DNA from 3 places in the Paenibacillus nicotianae genome. Region 2 is predicted to be linked to each of the others. Evidence: a T-box and tRNA genes for the amino acid it is inferred to sense, from the RefSeq annotation. Region 2 holds a T-box; the other regions hold tRNA genes.

Region 1 (5,488 bases), 120 kb from region 2:
TGTTTGCGTTTTCAATGTATCTGAAAATTCACCTGTAATATACATACCTGTACCACTTACACCGATACCGGCAATAAATGTAGCTTGAATTTGTTCATCATTTTTTTCATTAAAATCACGAATCGCTTCACGAAATCCGCGGCTACGTTCACGAAAGCTCCATGAAGCATCTGGATCACCTACAAACCCTACTTTCCGATGACCTTGTGCAAACAAATAATTAGTCGCTTGATAAGCACCTAGAAAGTTATTTGCCAGAATATGATCGATCGAAGGATCTAATAAATTAGCATCTAACATTACAAATGGAAAATCAATTGAACGTAACATTTCGATATAATTATCCGGTAAATGCCCCATCACTATCGCTCCATCTGCTTTACGATCATAGATGCTAGACGGCAATCCTTCTTTGGGGAACAAACTAATATCTATTGTTGATAAAATCATACTAAATTGATGATTGGTTAATTCAGCTTCGACGCCTTGCATCACTTTGCCCCAGTATTCAATATCATCCAAGTATGCTCTAGGCATAAGAACGACAATATTACCAGTTTGAGTATCGGAAACTTTTTTGCGAACCGGCTTAATCCGGTAACCCATTTCTTCAGCAGTTTGCCATATTTTTTCTCTTGTACCTTCATTTACAGCAGGATCATTCGATAACGCTTTGGAGACAAGTGCTTTAGAGACTTTCAATTCATCTGCAATCACTTGTAGCGTAATTTTTTTCATAGAGCTGATAATCCCCCTTTTGTTATATCGTCTATCTGTATTTAGATTCACTTGACTTAACAATAAAGCTTTATTCAACAAATTTCAACTCTAATACTTTCTCTATATGTAGACCAAAAAATCCAAACAGTCACCAAGAGATTTCTCTTAGCTCACTGTTTGGATTCTTTATCTTAGACGCTCTTATTTATGATCGGGTACATATTGTGCAATACCTGTCGTCTATCTTTTATTGCATCATTACTTTAACTTGGGTAACTCATCGCGTGTAATCACATTGGAAGCATTATAGACAGTCTGGATCTGTGCATTGCTATTTTTTTCAAAAGTTAGTTCTGCCCAGCTCATAGCAAATGTCCATTTGGGTTGAGCAGCCAACTGGCTAGGCGTTGGTAGTACATCACATTCGCCAATTGCTATCGGCTTGCCATTTGCTACACTCAAAGCGGTATTGTATTTCTGCGTAGTGAATCCGTCTGGATTGTATACATCCAAAGCAAAGATATCCCAGTACGCACTACCTGGATTGTATACATTCCAATTCAAGTCTAAATCTTGCATATCCCATACCCATACAAGATTACTCAACCCTTTCGTATTCACAAGATAATCATGGGTTAAGCGATACAACTCAGCCGTACCTGTACTTCCCGGACGACCAGCCCACCAGAATACCCCTTGATTCATTTCATGAAATGGACGGAACAATACAGTGACTTTGTTATCTTCTAAATACTGAAGATACTGTGCATAGTTGTCCAAGCGAGCTTTCCACGCTTTATTTAGTGTACCTCCGTTAGTTGTTAAGTCTTTCCACTGAGCATCACTTAAATGACTGACTACTCCACCTTCCCAATTACCTGCATCAGCTTGCGTAGGCGGGGTAACATGCATCATCACCTGTACTATTGCTCCATTATCCCACTGCTTTTTGGCTTCATAAATCATATTCCAACGGTTATTGACATCGTTCGCTGAAAATAATAAATCCCCACTCCATAACCCTGGATATTTACCTGTAATACTTTTTACTTTTTCTGTCTGTACAGCCGGGGTAGCATTCGGTTCACGATTGTGCATGCCGATGACTGTTTGTTTGCCACTAATACTTTTAATATAATCAAGGACTCCTGTAGCCGCTTGGGGATCACTGCCGTATATTTCAAATTCATATAAAGAATAGCCATACGTAGTCGCCCGTTGAAAAGCATACATTTTCACATATCTAGCTGTAGTCGATGGAAACGTAATCGTATTCGTTCCTCCTGTATTGCTATAGTTCGAATACGCTGTTGTCCAGTTCACATTATCGGTAGATGTCTGAATCTGAAATTGCTTCGCATATGCCGCTTCCCAGCGTAAAATAACACTGGATACTGATTGTGCCGCTCCCAAATCAACAATGTAATATTGTGTATCCGCAGTTGTAGATGCCCAGCGTGTCGACGTATTACCATCTACAGCATTAGACGCTATATTGCTACCTGCTTCAGTTGAAGAAACCGTTACTGGTTTGCCCTGTGCCAAATTAACACCCGCTGCTTCCAGTTGAGACGACAAAGAAACAGCTACACCTCCAAACACCAAACTGAACATTACTAGAACAAGCAACAAAGTACGACTTATTTTCACCATCATATTGCCTCCTTTATCAAGTTCAGTGTTTTCTATCTACTCCTATCCTGTAACTAACGATGTGTAACATACATTCACAATTGATAGAGATACTAAAGAGAATATTATACTAGGTTCTACCACCTCCTTAATTATTTTAATTAATATAATTATATTTTTAAAATAATTTGAATTTTGTTTATTATACATATCATACATAATTTAAATATAAAAATATATATATTTTTAGTATTATCTGGAATAAATTTTCACAAAAAAAGATCACCCTATAGAGGATGATCTTTCTAGCTATTATAAAGTTATGTATATAAGTATAAGTATCGAGTTTGCTGTTCTTTTATGAAGGCTATGTATTGCAAATTATAATAATTACTTGTTAGCGAGAGAACGCTCTATATTGATTCTACAACGACAAAAGAAGTAAAGGGTATAAAATATTATTTAAGCATGTATATGATGGTTAGAAGGTTCGGTGAGAGCTTTCTATATCATTATCGATTAACGTCTAAAGATTGCCCTAATCCAAATCGTGATTATCCCAAAACGATAAAAGATAGGTGTAATTTTGTCGAGACTCATATTCTGACTCTAATTCTAATTATATACCTATACTATGAATACTTATTACATCATAAGAAATTCAGAGTTAGATCATATATTACAGTACATTTTACATTGTTTTATTCTAAGTATATGCTTGTCTTTAGTACTATCCAATAATAAAGATATAAATAAATCATCACCCCTTCAAAGGAGCAGATAAATCATGAATCCAGAGCAAATGAAGAAACTGATGCAAGATGAGGATGTACAAGCAGTAATTCAAACGATGATGATGAATAACTTTAGTGAACAAAAGAAAAGTACACATCAAAAGTATAAACAACTTAATCAGTTTATAACGAAAGAACAAATTTTATTTGTAGGTTCTTCTTTAATGGAATGGTTCCCTAGCAATGAAATGCAACTGAATCTTAATTTACAGAAGATCATCTACAATCGAGGCATTGCAGGAAGTACAACGGCTGATCTTCTTGAAGTGATAGAAGATTGTATTTTTGCACTTGCTCCATCCAAAATATTTATTAATATCGGCTCAAATGATATTGGATCTATCGGACCTAATGGCTACCAAAAAGAAGTCCTTCTTACCAATTACAATACAATCATGGATCAAATCAAAGAACGATTACCTCAATGCGAAGTCTATGTAATGGCATACTACCCTGTGAATGGAGAAGCTGATTTCGGACTTGATCCTTCAATGAAAGCGGAGATGTTCGCTACACGTACTCGATCTAATATTGAGGAAGCTAATACTGCTATTGAAGAACTAGCTAGTCAACACCATTTTCACTTTATTAATGTAAATGCAGGATTAGCAGATGAGCATGGCAATTTAAAAGAAGAATTTTCGACTGATGGGATTCATATGTGGCCTAATGCTTATGCAGTTATTTTAGAAAACCTCAAACCGTATCTTTCGTAACATAAAAATAATAAAAAAGATCGCTTTACTCTCTATATTACATAAGAGCAAAGCGATCTTTTTTTGTATCATCTGTACATCTCATAATGCCGAGAACCGGAATCGAACCGGTACGGTAGTCACCTACCGCAGGATTTTAAGTCCTGTGCGTCTGCCAGTTCCGCCACCCCGGCACAGTAACCCTGCTTGAAGCTAAGGATTATACATGTGCTTCTTGTCTTTATGTACTGCTTGTATTACGTTATACTTATATCAAAAATATAAGTATGCCGAGGACCGGAATCGAACCGGTACGGTAGTCACCTACCGCAGGATTTTAAGTCCTGTGCGTCTGCCAGTTCCGCCACCCCGGCACATGTTGAGATGAATAAATTCATCTTCATGCCTGCTGACGATGTCACTTGCTGTGATTGTTTCGCCAACATTTAAGATCATACCATGCTAGATATCTAACTGTCAACACTTTGGATTCGATTTTATTTTTAGTTAATCAAACAGTCGATTTTCTAAGATATAATATCTATATTTTCAACAGAAATGTACTGCGGTAGTAATAAATTAAAACGAATAATCGTTCCATCTTGTCCACTGTTCATTTCAAATTCTCCATTCATCAAATGGATTAATTTTCGACTGATCGCTAGATTCAGACCGATACTACCGTATTGCTGATACCATGATATATCGTTAGCTTCTTTTAGCGAATCAAATAATTGTTCTAACGTTGTGATATCTACTGTCATATGAGAATTGTGTACAGTAATATCCAGTGATACATTGTTATCAGAATCAATTACAACTGTTGATGCTGCTAATGTTAATTGCCCTACTGAATTGAAACGCAACGCATTAAGTGTATTGATCAATATTTGTCTCAAACGTAACGCATCACCGTAAATCAATGGAAGTTCGCTTTGGTCTGTATTCATGTTCAATATAATTGGATTCTCGTCCAAAGGTGTACCCAGTGAAGTAACCACTTCGTTAATCGTATGCATCAGATCAAAAGGTTCTTGATCAATCTTCGTAGCTCCTTCTTCCATATGACTAAAACTCAAAATATCTTCTACCAAATTCAGCATCGACTGATTGCTGGATTCAATAATATCCATATAGACCTGTTGCTGTGGATCTATTTCTGAATCCATCATCAGATCCGCTACACCTACAATGTTGGTCATCGGTGTACGAATTTCATGTCCCATAATCGCTAAAAGGTTACGATTCACTTGTGCAGAGTTTTCTGCTTTTAGACGGGCTTGTTCTAGTTCGATTTCTTTTTGCTTCAGATCATTTACCATTTTCTCTAGCTCTACTACATATGCCAAAAAGATCGTCATCGTTTCTAACGTTTGGATATCAGCTTCACTGAATTTGTACGTATTGCGATCCAATGCACAAATCGTTCCATAAATACTACCATCTCGCAAACGTACCGGTAATCCTATAAAAGAACCACCACCAATAGAACGTGTCACGTCCATATGGCGTGTTAATTCATTTTCATTGGTATTCTCGATAATTAAAGGCTTATTTTGTTGAGGATTGGCATGATTAATAACTAGACTACAATAACTTAATTCCAGAGGAAGTATACTTCCTTCTTCTACAAGATGTTCATCACGG
Region 2 (5,488 bases):
TCTATTTCTATACATTATTCATCATATGGTAGTTCATCGCTTCACTGTATCGTGATTAGTTAGCAACGATATTCACTAATTTGCCCGGTACAGCAATTACTTTACGAACTGTTTTGCCTTCGATCGCTTGTTGAACTGCTTCTAAAGATAATGCAGATTCTTCCATTGCTTTGGCATCTAGGTCTTTAGCAATTTTGTTACGTTGTACAATTTTACCATTCACTTGAATCACAATTTCCACTTCAGATTCAGTAGTCCATTGCTCATCAAATGTAGGCCATTCCACATACGTAATACTTCCTTCATGACCCAGACGAGCCCACAATTCTTCAGCGATATGCGGAGCAAGTGGAGATAACAATTGTACAAATTTCTCCATTAGATCGCGTGGCAATACGTCTGTTTTGTAAGCATCATTGACAAAGATCATCAACTGACTAATCGCTGTATTAAAGCGCAAGCCGTCCAAATCTTCCGTTACTTTTTTGATCGTTTTGTGAGCAGTGCGTTTGAAAGCTTCATCGCCTTCACCGTCAGTGATTTTAGCGTTTAATTGTCCTTCATCATTGATAAATAGACGCCATACACGAGATAAGAAGCGATACATTCCTTCTACACCATTTTCATTCCAAGGCTTCGTTGCTTCTAGTGGTCCCATAAACATTTCATATAGACGAAGTGTATCTGCACCATATTCGCTAACGATATCATCTGGATTGATCACGTTACCACGAGATTTACTCATTTTCTCGTTATTGTTACCTAGAATCATCCCTTGATTGACAAGCTTTTGGAAAGGTTCTTTTGTATCAACTACACCGATATCATAAAGTACTTTATGCCAGAAACGAGCATACAATAAGTGAAGTACAGCATGTTCTACACCACCGATATATAGATCGACAGGTAACCATTCTTTTTGCTTCTCTGGTGAGCACAACGCATCATCATTATGTGGATCGATATAACGCAAGTAATACCAGCAACTACCTGCCCACTGTGGCATTGTATTCGTTTCACGACGTGCTTTCATTCCTGTTTCTGGATCGATCGTTTCTACCCAGTCCGTGATATTAGCCAGTGGTGATTCGCCTGTACCCGAAGGTTTGATCTGATCGATATCAGGAAGCAATAAAGGCAATTCAGATTCAGGAACAGTCTTCATTGTTCCATCTTCTAAATGCAAAATAGGAATAGGCTCTCCCCAGTAACGTTGACGACTGAACAACCAGTCGCGTAGACGATACGTAACTTTACCTTGTCCTTTACCATTTTCCTCAAGCCATGCAATCATTTTGGCAATCGCATCGGTTGTATTTAATCCATTCAAGAAATCAGAATTTACATGTTCGCCTTCGCCTGTGTATACTTCTTCTTGTACACTGCCTCCAGCTACCACTTCTTTAATTTCCAAATTAAATTTCTTCGCAAATTCCCAGTCACGAGCATCATGTGCAGGAACTGCCATAATAGCGCCTGTTCCATAACCTGCAAGCACATAATCAGCGATCCAGATTGGTAATTTTTCTCCACCTGCTGGATTAATCGCATAAGCACCTGTAAATACGCCTGTTTTATCTTTTGCCAAATCGGTACGCTCAAGATCACTCTTATGTGTTGCTTGATCTTGATACGCTTTGACAGCCGCTTGTTGTTCAGGTGTTGTAATCACATCCACTAATTCGTGTTCAGGAGCTAGTACGCAATAGGTTGCTCCGAACAAAGTATCTGCACGCGTTGTAAATACAGTTAGATTTTTGTCTGTACCTTTAATATCAAAATGAACTTCTGCACCGACAGATTTGCCGATCCAGTTACGTTGCATATCTTTGATACTTTCTGTCCAATCCAATTCTTCCAAATCATCCAATAGACGCTCTGCATATTCAGTAATACGTAGTACCCATTGACGCATCGGTTTGCGAACAACAGGATGTCCTCCGCGTTCACTTTTGCCGTCTATGACTTCTTCATTCGCAAGTACTGTTCCTAATGCTTCACACCAGTTCACAGCGACTTCATCTACATAAGCAAGCCCTTTGTTATACAGTTGGATAAAGATCCATTGTGTCCATTTGTAATACTGTGGATCGGTTGTACTGATCTCACGATCCCAATCATAAGAGAAACCTAATGACTTGATTTGACGACGGAAATTATCGATATTTTTGAATGTAATATCGCGTGGGTGTTCGCCTGTATCCATTGCATATTGTTCTGCCGGTAGACCAAATGCATCCCATCCCATCGGATGAAGCACATTAAAACCACGCATCCGTTTGTAACGAGACACGATATCTGTAGCTGTATACCCTTCAGGATGTCCTACATGCAGACCTGCTCCAGATGGATAAGGGAACATATCAAGTGCATAAAATTTCGGTTTGCCCGGTTCTTCTTGTGTTTTAAATGTTTTGTGTTGATCCCAGTATCCTTGCCACTTCGGTTCGATCTGCTGTGGGTGATAACCAGGTTGCGTTGTTTTTGAATCTGTCATCAATGTGTCCTCCTTCGATCGTAACGATCGGATGTGTCTGTCGTATACCTGTATTTCATTCGTAGCTTACTGCTCATATGCGACAAAAAAACCTCTCATCCATAGCGCATAATATCGCTAGGGACGAGAGGTTGTGTCTCGCGGTACCACCCTAGTTAGTGAACAAGCATACTTTGCTATCCACTCACTTAGTTGCCTGATAACGGTAGGAAGCCGATGTCGTTCAGAAATAGAATAATGACGCTGCCTATGTATCAATGAAATAACAGCGCACTGTACTATTCTTGCAACATATCTCCAAGGCGAGTTCATATCAGCATCATATCGACTTGCACCACCCGTCGACTCTCTATCATTGCATGCTTACTGATATTACTATTCCTTTTCACTGAGCATTGTATTATAAAATATAACAATAGCTCTATTTTAAAAAATTCGCTCTGGAAAGTCAATCACAAAAGAAATTCATTGTCTTTCTTTGTATATAGTTCTATTCTGTCTCATCATTCCATTCTATTTTACTCTTTGTATATAAATTTTGGACAATTTGTGTAGTCTCTGTAGAACTTAATATTTTTTCTAATACCATTATAAATTGTTCTTCGTCTTGACATTCATACGCAAAATCTTCATACCAACTTTTATTTTCAATGACTTGTTTATCTAAATTAATTTGTGTATCAATAGCGATAGGATAATTTTTTTCCGGTTTAGAGTACACCGTAAATAAAGTATAAGAATAATCGTCTAAATAAGGCGCTACAATATTAAATTCTGTCGTTAATTTAAAACCATCTCTACGCTGAATGTCTATTTTTTTATTTAAGATTTCAATTTGAAGAATACCTTTTGTTTTTTCTATAAAAACTTCTTTTTGTTGTTGTAAAATACCTAAAAATATATTATTTTTACTTTCATCAATTAAATCTTTAAATCCCCAAAAATCTTCATTCATACTAATATCACTCCTTTTTATCAAATTTGATTCTGAATTTTATTGGTAAATGATCTGAATATACATTAGAATCAGGTTGTCCATGCTTATTAAGCAAAGAGTGTCCAGTTACACTAGATATAATATTTAAATATTCAAAATCAAAATAATCAATTAAAGATGGACGAATTAATACTTGATCAAATAAATTCCATACATAGCTTATAGCGCTTTTATGATAATAATAACTTCCCATAACTTCATTATTTATATTACCATGCAGAAACCACATCGGATTAAAAAAGTAACGATGCTTTACGAAATCTACTACTCTATCCTCTTTTTTAGCAACTTCTTTACTCATTACAGCATGAAATCCTTCTGTAGATACTATTTCTTCTGAAAAAGGATTCAAATTAAAATCACCTACAACCAAAGTATGCTTATATCTATGTTCTGTTTCAAACTTTACGATATCACGTTTGGTGATTTGTGCTTGATAGCCAATTTCTTTTCCTCTTTTCCATAAGCGACTTGGAAAATGAACACTTACTAACAATACTTTTTCAAAAGAAGGATTCAAGATTTCAAAAAAAGAATAGTAGTGGCTATCTTTTACTTTTTTTATTAGATGATGATTTTTATAGAATAAAAATGTTCTATTTTTTGGTAATTGTAATGTTGGCGTATAATTGATTAGATTTTGGTTTATCCATATTAAATCTCTACTATTTACTTCACTTAAAATAAAAACATCTATCTCGTTTTCAACTAATATATCTTTTAGGCAATAAATTGATTTAGAATTCTTTTTTAAATTCCAAAATAAAAAGTTGATATGTATCACCACTTTTTTCAAGTTTTTAATTATTGTAATAAAATCATTTCAAGCTCATTTAAGTATTTATAACTTATTTAAGTATATTAAAAAGCTCATATTTTGTCTATGGACAAGTATGAGCTTAGGTTTTCATATTTTGTTAGATGCATGATTACGCAATATTCTCTTGCACTTTGCGTTTACCGGCTACTTTAGCAGCATCTTCTTCTGGAGTTGTAATAAACTTGGTAATAATCGCGCTGATAAAGTAAAGAATAGCGAATACCCATACAACCCCTTCTGCACCGATCACACCGATAAAAGCAAATGCAATCGCAGGCGCAATAAAAGCAGATAAACCAGCACCTAGATTAACAATCGACATGGCAGGTCCTTTATTTCCGCCTGCTACGGATGGAGCGAGTGCTGCAATCGGAACATAGCCAGCTAATAATCCACCCCAGATAAAGCCGACAATCGTAGTCATCCACAAGTTACCGTTTGTCCATTCAGGGATATAGAACAATAATAATGTGAAAATACCACAACCGACTCCACCAAACCACATCACTGTCTGTCTCCATCCAAATTTGTCGCCGATAATACCGAACAATAGATTAAATACGATATTTCCTAAAAAAATCGTTCCCCAGATATTTAACCATGTCCCTGTGGCGATTCCGTACTGCGCCATATGTAATGGTAAAAACACAGGGAATCCATAAGAACCGACGCTGTTGATAACTCGTACAATGCCACTTAATCCCACTTTGGGATGTGTTTTGACTATGGTTAATCCTTTACCAAGTTCACGTAAGGTTTCGCGCGCATTGCCTGCTTTTTTTGGTAAACGATCACGATTGATTAACAATGCGAAAATAGCACCGATTCCAGCAAGTACAACTGCACTCCATAATGTCTGCATATATCCTAAATGTTTGATTGCATAACTGGAATAATATGCTCCTAATACAAACATTCCTCCAGAGTAGGCTACCCAGAACCAACCAATTGCGGTACTTAATTTATTTTCAGGACTACGATAAGTAACCCAAGTTAAAAAGGAATACGCGAATAATGGATAGCCGAATCCTTTGACAGCATATGTTAATAACATGATAGGATAATTCAAATCAGTTACGCCAAAAGCGATAAAAGCAGAAGTACCGATCACATACGCGATAAATCCGATCAACATCGATTTTTTCGCTCCAAATGCTTCTAAAAATACGCCTGA
Region 3 (5,488 bases), 2.4 Mb from region 2:
TGATCACCCATTATCCTTTAAATTTCGGTCTAAAACAATAGAAATTCACCTATGTCATCTTAAAGAATTTTGCTTTGCCTGTCAACTCATTTTGATTGCGGGGGAGCAACAATATCGTTAGAAAGGCAATGATAGCAATTGATTTGATCATTTTTACTTGTACCAATTTAATTTAAAACACGCTGTTATCTACACTTACCCTTCTCTATCATTTTTAATCTTTTTATCTCAAGATAATGATCGTGTTCAATATAAATAGTATAGATAAAATAAAAAAAGAACCTGATGATCATCAGGTTCTTTGATATCTTGTAATGGTTTATTCAAAACAAAATCAGAAATTATACAATATTCAACTGCACATCAATATTGCCACGAATCGCTTTAGAATAAGGACAGAATTCATGTGCTTTTTTAGCAATGTCTGTCGCTTCTTCTTTGGATAGTCCAGGAATATTAATATCCATTCGTACGGACAATTTGAATCCACCATCTGTATCTTTATCAAGCATAACGTTATTTACAATTGTAGTATCTTTGACATCCAGTTTAGCTTGGCGTGCTACATTTGCTAGTGCACTTTGATAACAAGCACCATATCCTGCTGCAAATAATTCTTCAGGATTTGTACCTGTACCTCCGCCACCACCTAATTCTTTAGGCATAACCAAGTCTACATCGAGTCCACCTGTAGTTGATTCCACTTTACCTTGACGTCCACCATGAACGGTTACTTTTGCTGTATATACTGCCATTTCGTTTCAGCTCCTTGTAATAGGCTATTTTAGACCAACACTATATTTGTAAAGCATTTCTAGCAAAATGAAACGTAACACACACAATGAACTCTATTTTTTGAAATTAAATTGTATCATGTTATAATAGGTTACCAAACAAAAAGGCGGTGGAATATCTGTATGAGCGTTTATGATTATGCTGTTGATAATATTCGTGGAGAAAAAGTACCGTTAGAGAATTACAAAGGAAAACCGATGTTAATCGTCAATACAGCAAGTAAGTGCGGATTCACTCCTCAATTTGCAGGTCTTCAAGACTTATATGATGAGTTTAAAGATCATGATTTCGAAATTTTAGGATTTCCAAGTAATCAATTCGGTCAACAAGATCCTGGTTCTAACGAAGAAATCTCTGAATTTTGCCAGTTGAATTATGGCGTTACTTTTCCTATGTTTGAAAAGCTAGAAGTAAAAGGTTCTTCTGCACACCCACTTTTTCAATATTTAAGTAAAGAAGCTCCCGGCATACTAGGTTCCAAAGCGATTAAATGGAATTTCACCAAATTTTTAATTGATCAGAATGGCAAACCTGTTAAACGATATTCACCTCAGACTACTCCAGACAAAATACAAGCAGATATCCTTGAATTGTTAAAAAATGATAATCCTTCGTCATCCACAGAATCATAAAATATTTACTGCATTATAAGTTGTTATACAAAAAAGCCTTTTAAACCTAGAGATAATGAACTCTCTCTTACGGTTTAAAAGGCTTTCTGTGTTGAGGAATATGTAATCTCTTATCCGATAAAGCTTGTAATGCGGTCGAGAGGACTCGAACCTCCACGGGTATACACCCACTACCCCCTCAAGGTAGCGTGTCTGCCATTCCACCACGACCGCGCATATATCACGTTCTTATAGCGAACCTCCATATTATACTATTCTGAACGTCACTTGTAAACCTAATTCTACTATCTATACTTACTATCAATCAAATACACACCGTCTTATCCTTTTCGTTATCTATACGACAAGTTATATCATATAAAAAGCCCGTCATTGGAAGACGGACTTTTGAGGACATTATATTATTGATCTTGCTTTTTATTTTTGCGATACACTGTAAATTCAATATATTCTTTGATAAAACCTTTTTCTTGTTCGGACAGTATTTCATCTTGGCAATTCAATTGCCCCATTAGTTCAAAAAAATAAGGATCAGTCTGCTCTTTAATTAATTCAGGAAGACGTTCTTGCCCTGTAAGCAACCAATCCAGACTTGTGTTAAAATAAGCGGCAATTTCTATAAGCTTATGTGTACCGGGTGTAGATTTGCCTCTTTTCCAATCACCAAAATTACCTGTACTGATTTTTAATTGTTCGCAAAATGATTTCTTAGTAATTCCTTTATTCTTAATCAATATTTCGATTCGATCATAGATAGATTGCATATTGTACCTCCACTCCCGACCTTATTATCTTTAGATACTCAATTAAGTTATTTTTGTTGATTAACAACTTAAAAAAGTATATACTTACTTTACCGACATTTTTTTACTACTTTCCCTAAATAATTATATCACAGGTTGTTCAATAATGAATTTGAGACTCTTTATTCACAACCTAATCATACACCATTTCATGTTACATTAAGGGGTGATATCTATTGAATCGTAAGCAGCCCGTTACCCCCTTCGGTTGGGCTATCAAGCAACGTCTAGCAGAATTACAGATGGATCAGAAAACATTTTGTACGCGTTACGGGATTCCTCCTTCCCGCTTATCTAATCTTATTAACGGGACACGCAAAGCAACAAGATACCGCAAACAAGTCGCTGACCTGCTTGATATTCAGAATTACTCTAACCACTGATATGCGTACATAAGTAACCTATAGCTCTTGCAATACACAGCAGCTTAAGATTGATTCGCATCCTATTTTTATGTATTCAAGCGTTACTATGGATATGGCGAATATAAATGAATCACTCGTTATATTCTACCAAAAATAAGCATTCTATTCTATCCTATATTTATAACATTAGAAAAAAAGTCCGTGCTATAACAGCCAGGACTTTTTTTACTTTATAATGCGGTCGAGAGGACTCGAACCTCCACGGGTATACACCCACTACCCCCTCAAGGTAGCGTGTCTGCCATTCCACCACGACCGCTCAATGAATATAACTGAGGACTATTTTTTTTGCAAAATGGTGAGCCATGAAGGGCTCGAACCTTCGACACCCTGATTAAAAGTCAGGTGCTCTACCGACTGAGCTAATGGCTCTTATTGTAGACATAAATGGTGACCCGTAGGGGACTCGAACCCCTGTTACCTCCGTGAAAGGGAGGTGTCTTAACCACTTGACCAACGGGCCATGCCTTTTAACAACAGACATGAGTATAACAAGAATCGATATAGATAGCAAGCATTTCATAGTGAAATTATTTTACTTACAATTTACAGAAATGCACTTGTTAAATGACTTAATATTACTTATAATTACTTATATATACTTAATCAAAAGGAGTATTCTTATGTATCAAGAGGAACGAATGCTTCATATTTTGGATTATTTGAAGAACCATCAACGTATTAATATTGAAGACATTTGCCGATTGTTTGATGTATCTAGAGATACAGCGCGGCGTGATCTTGTACGTATGGAAGAGCAAAATTCGATTATTCGTACACGTGGTGGTGCACTGCTTCCTTCTTCTGAAATGGTGATCCCTAGTTACCAAGATAGACTCAATACAGTTTCTTCTGAAAAGAAAAGTATTGGCAAAGTTGCTGCTTCACTAATAAGTGATCGCGATCGGATTATTCTTGATTCTTCAACAACTGTACAAGCATGTGCGGAATTTCTAGATGCGACTGGTTGTACGATTATTACCAACTCTATCAATCAAGCGGATATTTTATCTGAAAAAGAAGATATTACGATTCATCTATTAGGCGGACAATTACATACTCAGCATCGTTATGTGTATGGTTCAGCAGCAATTGAACGACTTTCGCATTATTTTGTTCAACGTGCTTTTATTGGTATCGGTGGCATTTCGGCTAAAGGGCTTACTTCGGTGTCTGATGAAGAAGGTATGATTAAGCATAAAATGATGCAACAAGCTGATATCGTGATTGTGTTAGCGGATCAATCCAAATTTGGTAGAGAACTGTTTTATAAATTTGCAGATTTGTCTGAAATTGATCTGATTATTACAGATCGTGCTCCTACACCAGAAATGACGGAGTTATTGGAGCAATATGAAATTGAAGTGCATATCGCCAATCAACCTATTTTAAAGGAGATGAGTCTATGACTGTTAAATTAATTGCTATCGATTTGGATGGAACGTTATTAAGCGCCCATACTCATGTAAGTGAAACCAATATTCAAGCTATTCGTACTGCGCAACAAGAAGGGATTCTGGTTACAATTGCTACCGGACGCGAACATGGTAACGTGCGTGAGATTCTTCAATCATCCGGTCTTCAAACTCCTGTTATTTCTTCAAATGGTTCTGTAATCCATGATGAGCATGAACAGCAATTATTTACTTTACCGTTAGAGCGTCAAGCAGCTAATGAAGTCTTACAGTGGTTAGAAGCTAATGAATACTATTACCAGGTGCATAGCGACCGCGGTATTTATACTGTCAACAATAGTCATCAACTATTAGCGATGGAAGTAGATCGTTTGCTAAGTACTGATCCTGACCCTAGCTTACTTAAAATGCTAGAAGCAATGCAGTTCCATCATGAAAACACAGGATTTTTACGTATTTCTTCCTTTACAGAAATTCCAGATCAAGCGGATTTGTATAATGTTATGGCATTATCTTTAGATCCAGAAAAGTTACAAGTAGGACGCGACAAATTCTCCAATCGTGATGATATGACTATGGTAATTTCGGGTATGCACAATTTTGAAATGGAACACAAACAAGCTTCTAAAGGATATGCTCTAAAACGTCTTGCACAACATTTCAATATTGCTATCGAAGATACTATGGCTATTGGAGACAACTACAACGATGTCTCCATGCTCCAAATCGCAGGTAAAGGCGTAGCGATGGGCAATGCTGATCTAGAAGTTCAATCCTATGCCGATGAAGTCACCAAAAATAATGAAGAAGATGGCGTAGCTCATGCGATTTATAAAGCAATGGGTATGACAATCCCTTCTGCTTAAACATTTCTATTTTTATTTTGAACATCTACTTATTAATATATTTCAAATAAAAGTGAACTCTGAAGATATTCAGATTCACTTTTTTTATTTTTTATAGAATGATACTAAGTCAAAAGCATCAGGATTATTGATAGAAACTAGATATTTAGTCTGAATTAATCCAACCATATACATATTAGGAAAACATACAATCAAACATTAAAAGTACATTATTCCATATTTAGTAATAAGTGTTTTGACACTAGGTTCTTTATTCCTATATGATACTTTTTGTTAATAATAAGATTTTCAGGGGGAAGTTATGAAAAAGAGAATTTTTAGTCATTTAAGTTTATTTTTATCAGTTCTATTTGTAGCAGTATCCGTACTTACAGCTTTGCCAACAGCAACACAAGCAGCTACAAAATCAATAACATGGGAAAACCGTTCTACTACTATGCAAGTAAGCTCTTCAACAACTAGAACCTCACTTACTAATATAGGAAAAACGTCAGGTAAATGGTATTGGGAAGTAACAGTAGATAATACAGAAGGTATGTATGCAGGAATCGG

The links. The T-box of region 2 lies ahead of leuS (leucine--tRNA ligase). A T-box ahead of a tRNA ligase gene usually reads a tRNA of that ligase, here a tRNA-Leu.
Region 1: it has a tRNA-Leu gene. The T-box ahead of leuS (leucine--tRNA ligase) is inferred to sense a tRNA for this amino acid. The anticodon was not compared.
Region 3: it has a tRNA-Leu gene. The T-box ahead of leuS (leucine--tRNA ligase) is inferred to sense a tRNA for this amino acid. The anticodon was not compared.

What each region holds. Positions count from the first base shown of each region.
Region 1 is NZ_JBHUGF010000010.1:435,157-440,644, reverse strand. It holds gene ACFSGI_RS06165 (LacI family DNA-binding transcriptional regulator) at 1-738, opposite strand, end outside; gene ACFSGI_RS06160 (glycosyl hydrolase) at 979-2,373, opposite strand; gene ACFSGI_RS06155 (SGNH/GDSL hydrolase family protein) at 3,140-3,862, shown strand; tRNA gene ACFSGI_RS06150 (tRNA-Leu) at 3,950-4,035, opposite strand; tRNA gene ACFSGI_RS06145 (tRNA-Leu) at 4,130-4,215, opposite strand; gene ACFSGI_RS06140 (GAF domain-containing sensor histidine kinase) at 4,369-5,488, opposite strand, start outside.
Region 2 is NZ_JBHUGF010000010.1:313,982-319,469, reverse strand. It holds gene leuS (leucine--tRNA ligase) at 56-2,497, opposite strand; T-box leader at 2,614-2,895, opposite strand; gene ACFSGI_RS05665 (hypothetical protein) at 2,988-3,452, opposite strand; gene ACFSGI_RS05660 (endonuclease/exonuclease/phosphatase family protein) at 3,460-4,290, opposite strand; gene ACFSGI_RS05655 (MFS transporter) at 4,424-5,488, opposite strand, start outside.
Region 3 is NZ_JBHUGF010000010.1:2,673,531-2,679,018, forward strand. It holds gene ACFSGI_RS15980 (organic hydroperoxide resistance protein) at 342-755, opposite strand; gene ACFSGI_RS15985 (glutathione peroxidase) at 918-1,427, shown strand; tRNA gene ACFSGI_RS15990 (tRNA-Leu) at 1,558-1,640, opposite strand; gene ACFSGI_RS15995 (helix-turn-helix domain-containing protein) at 1,829-2,191, opposite strand; gene ACFSGI_RS16000 (helix-turn-helix transcriptional regulator) at 2,407-2,613, shown strand; tRNA gene ACFSGI_RS16005 (tRNA-Leu) at 2,832-2,914, opposite strand; tRNA gene ACFSGI_RS16010 (tRNA-Lys) at 2,952-3,027, opposite strand; tRNA gene ACFSGI_RS16015 (tRNA-Glu) at 3,044-3,118, opposite strand; gene ACFSGI_RS16020 (DeoR/GlpR family DNA-binding transcription regulator) at 3,279-4,064, shown strand; gene ACFSGI_RS16025 (HAD family hydrolase) at 4,061-4,936, shown strand; gene ACFSGI_RS16030 (cohesin domain-containing protein) at 5,238-5,488, shown strand, end outside.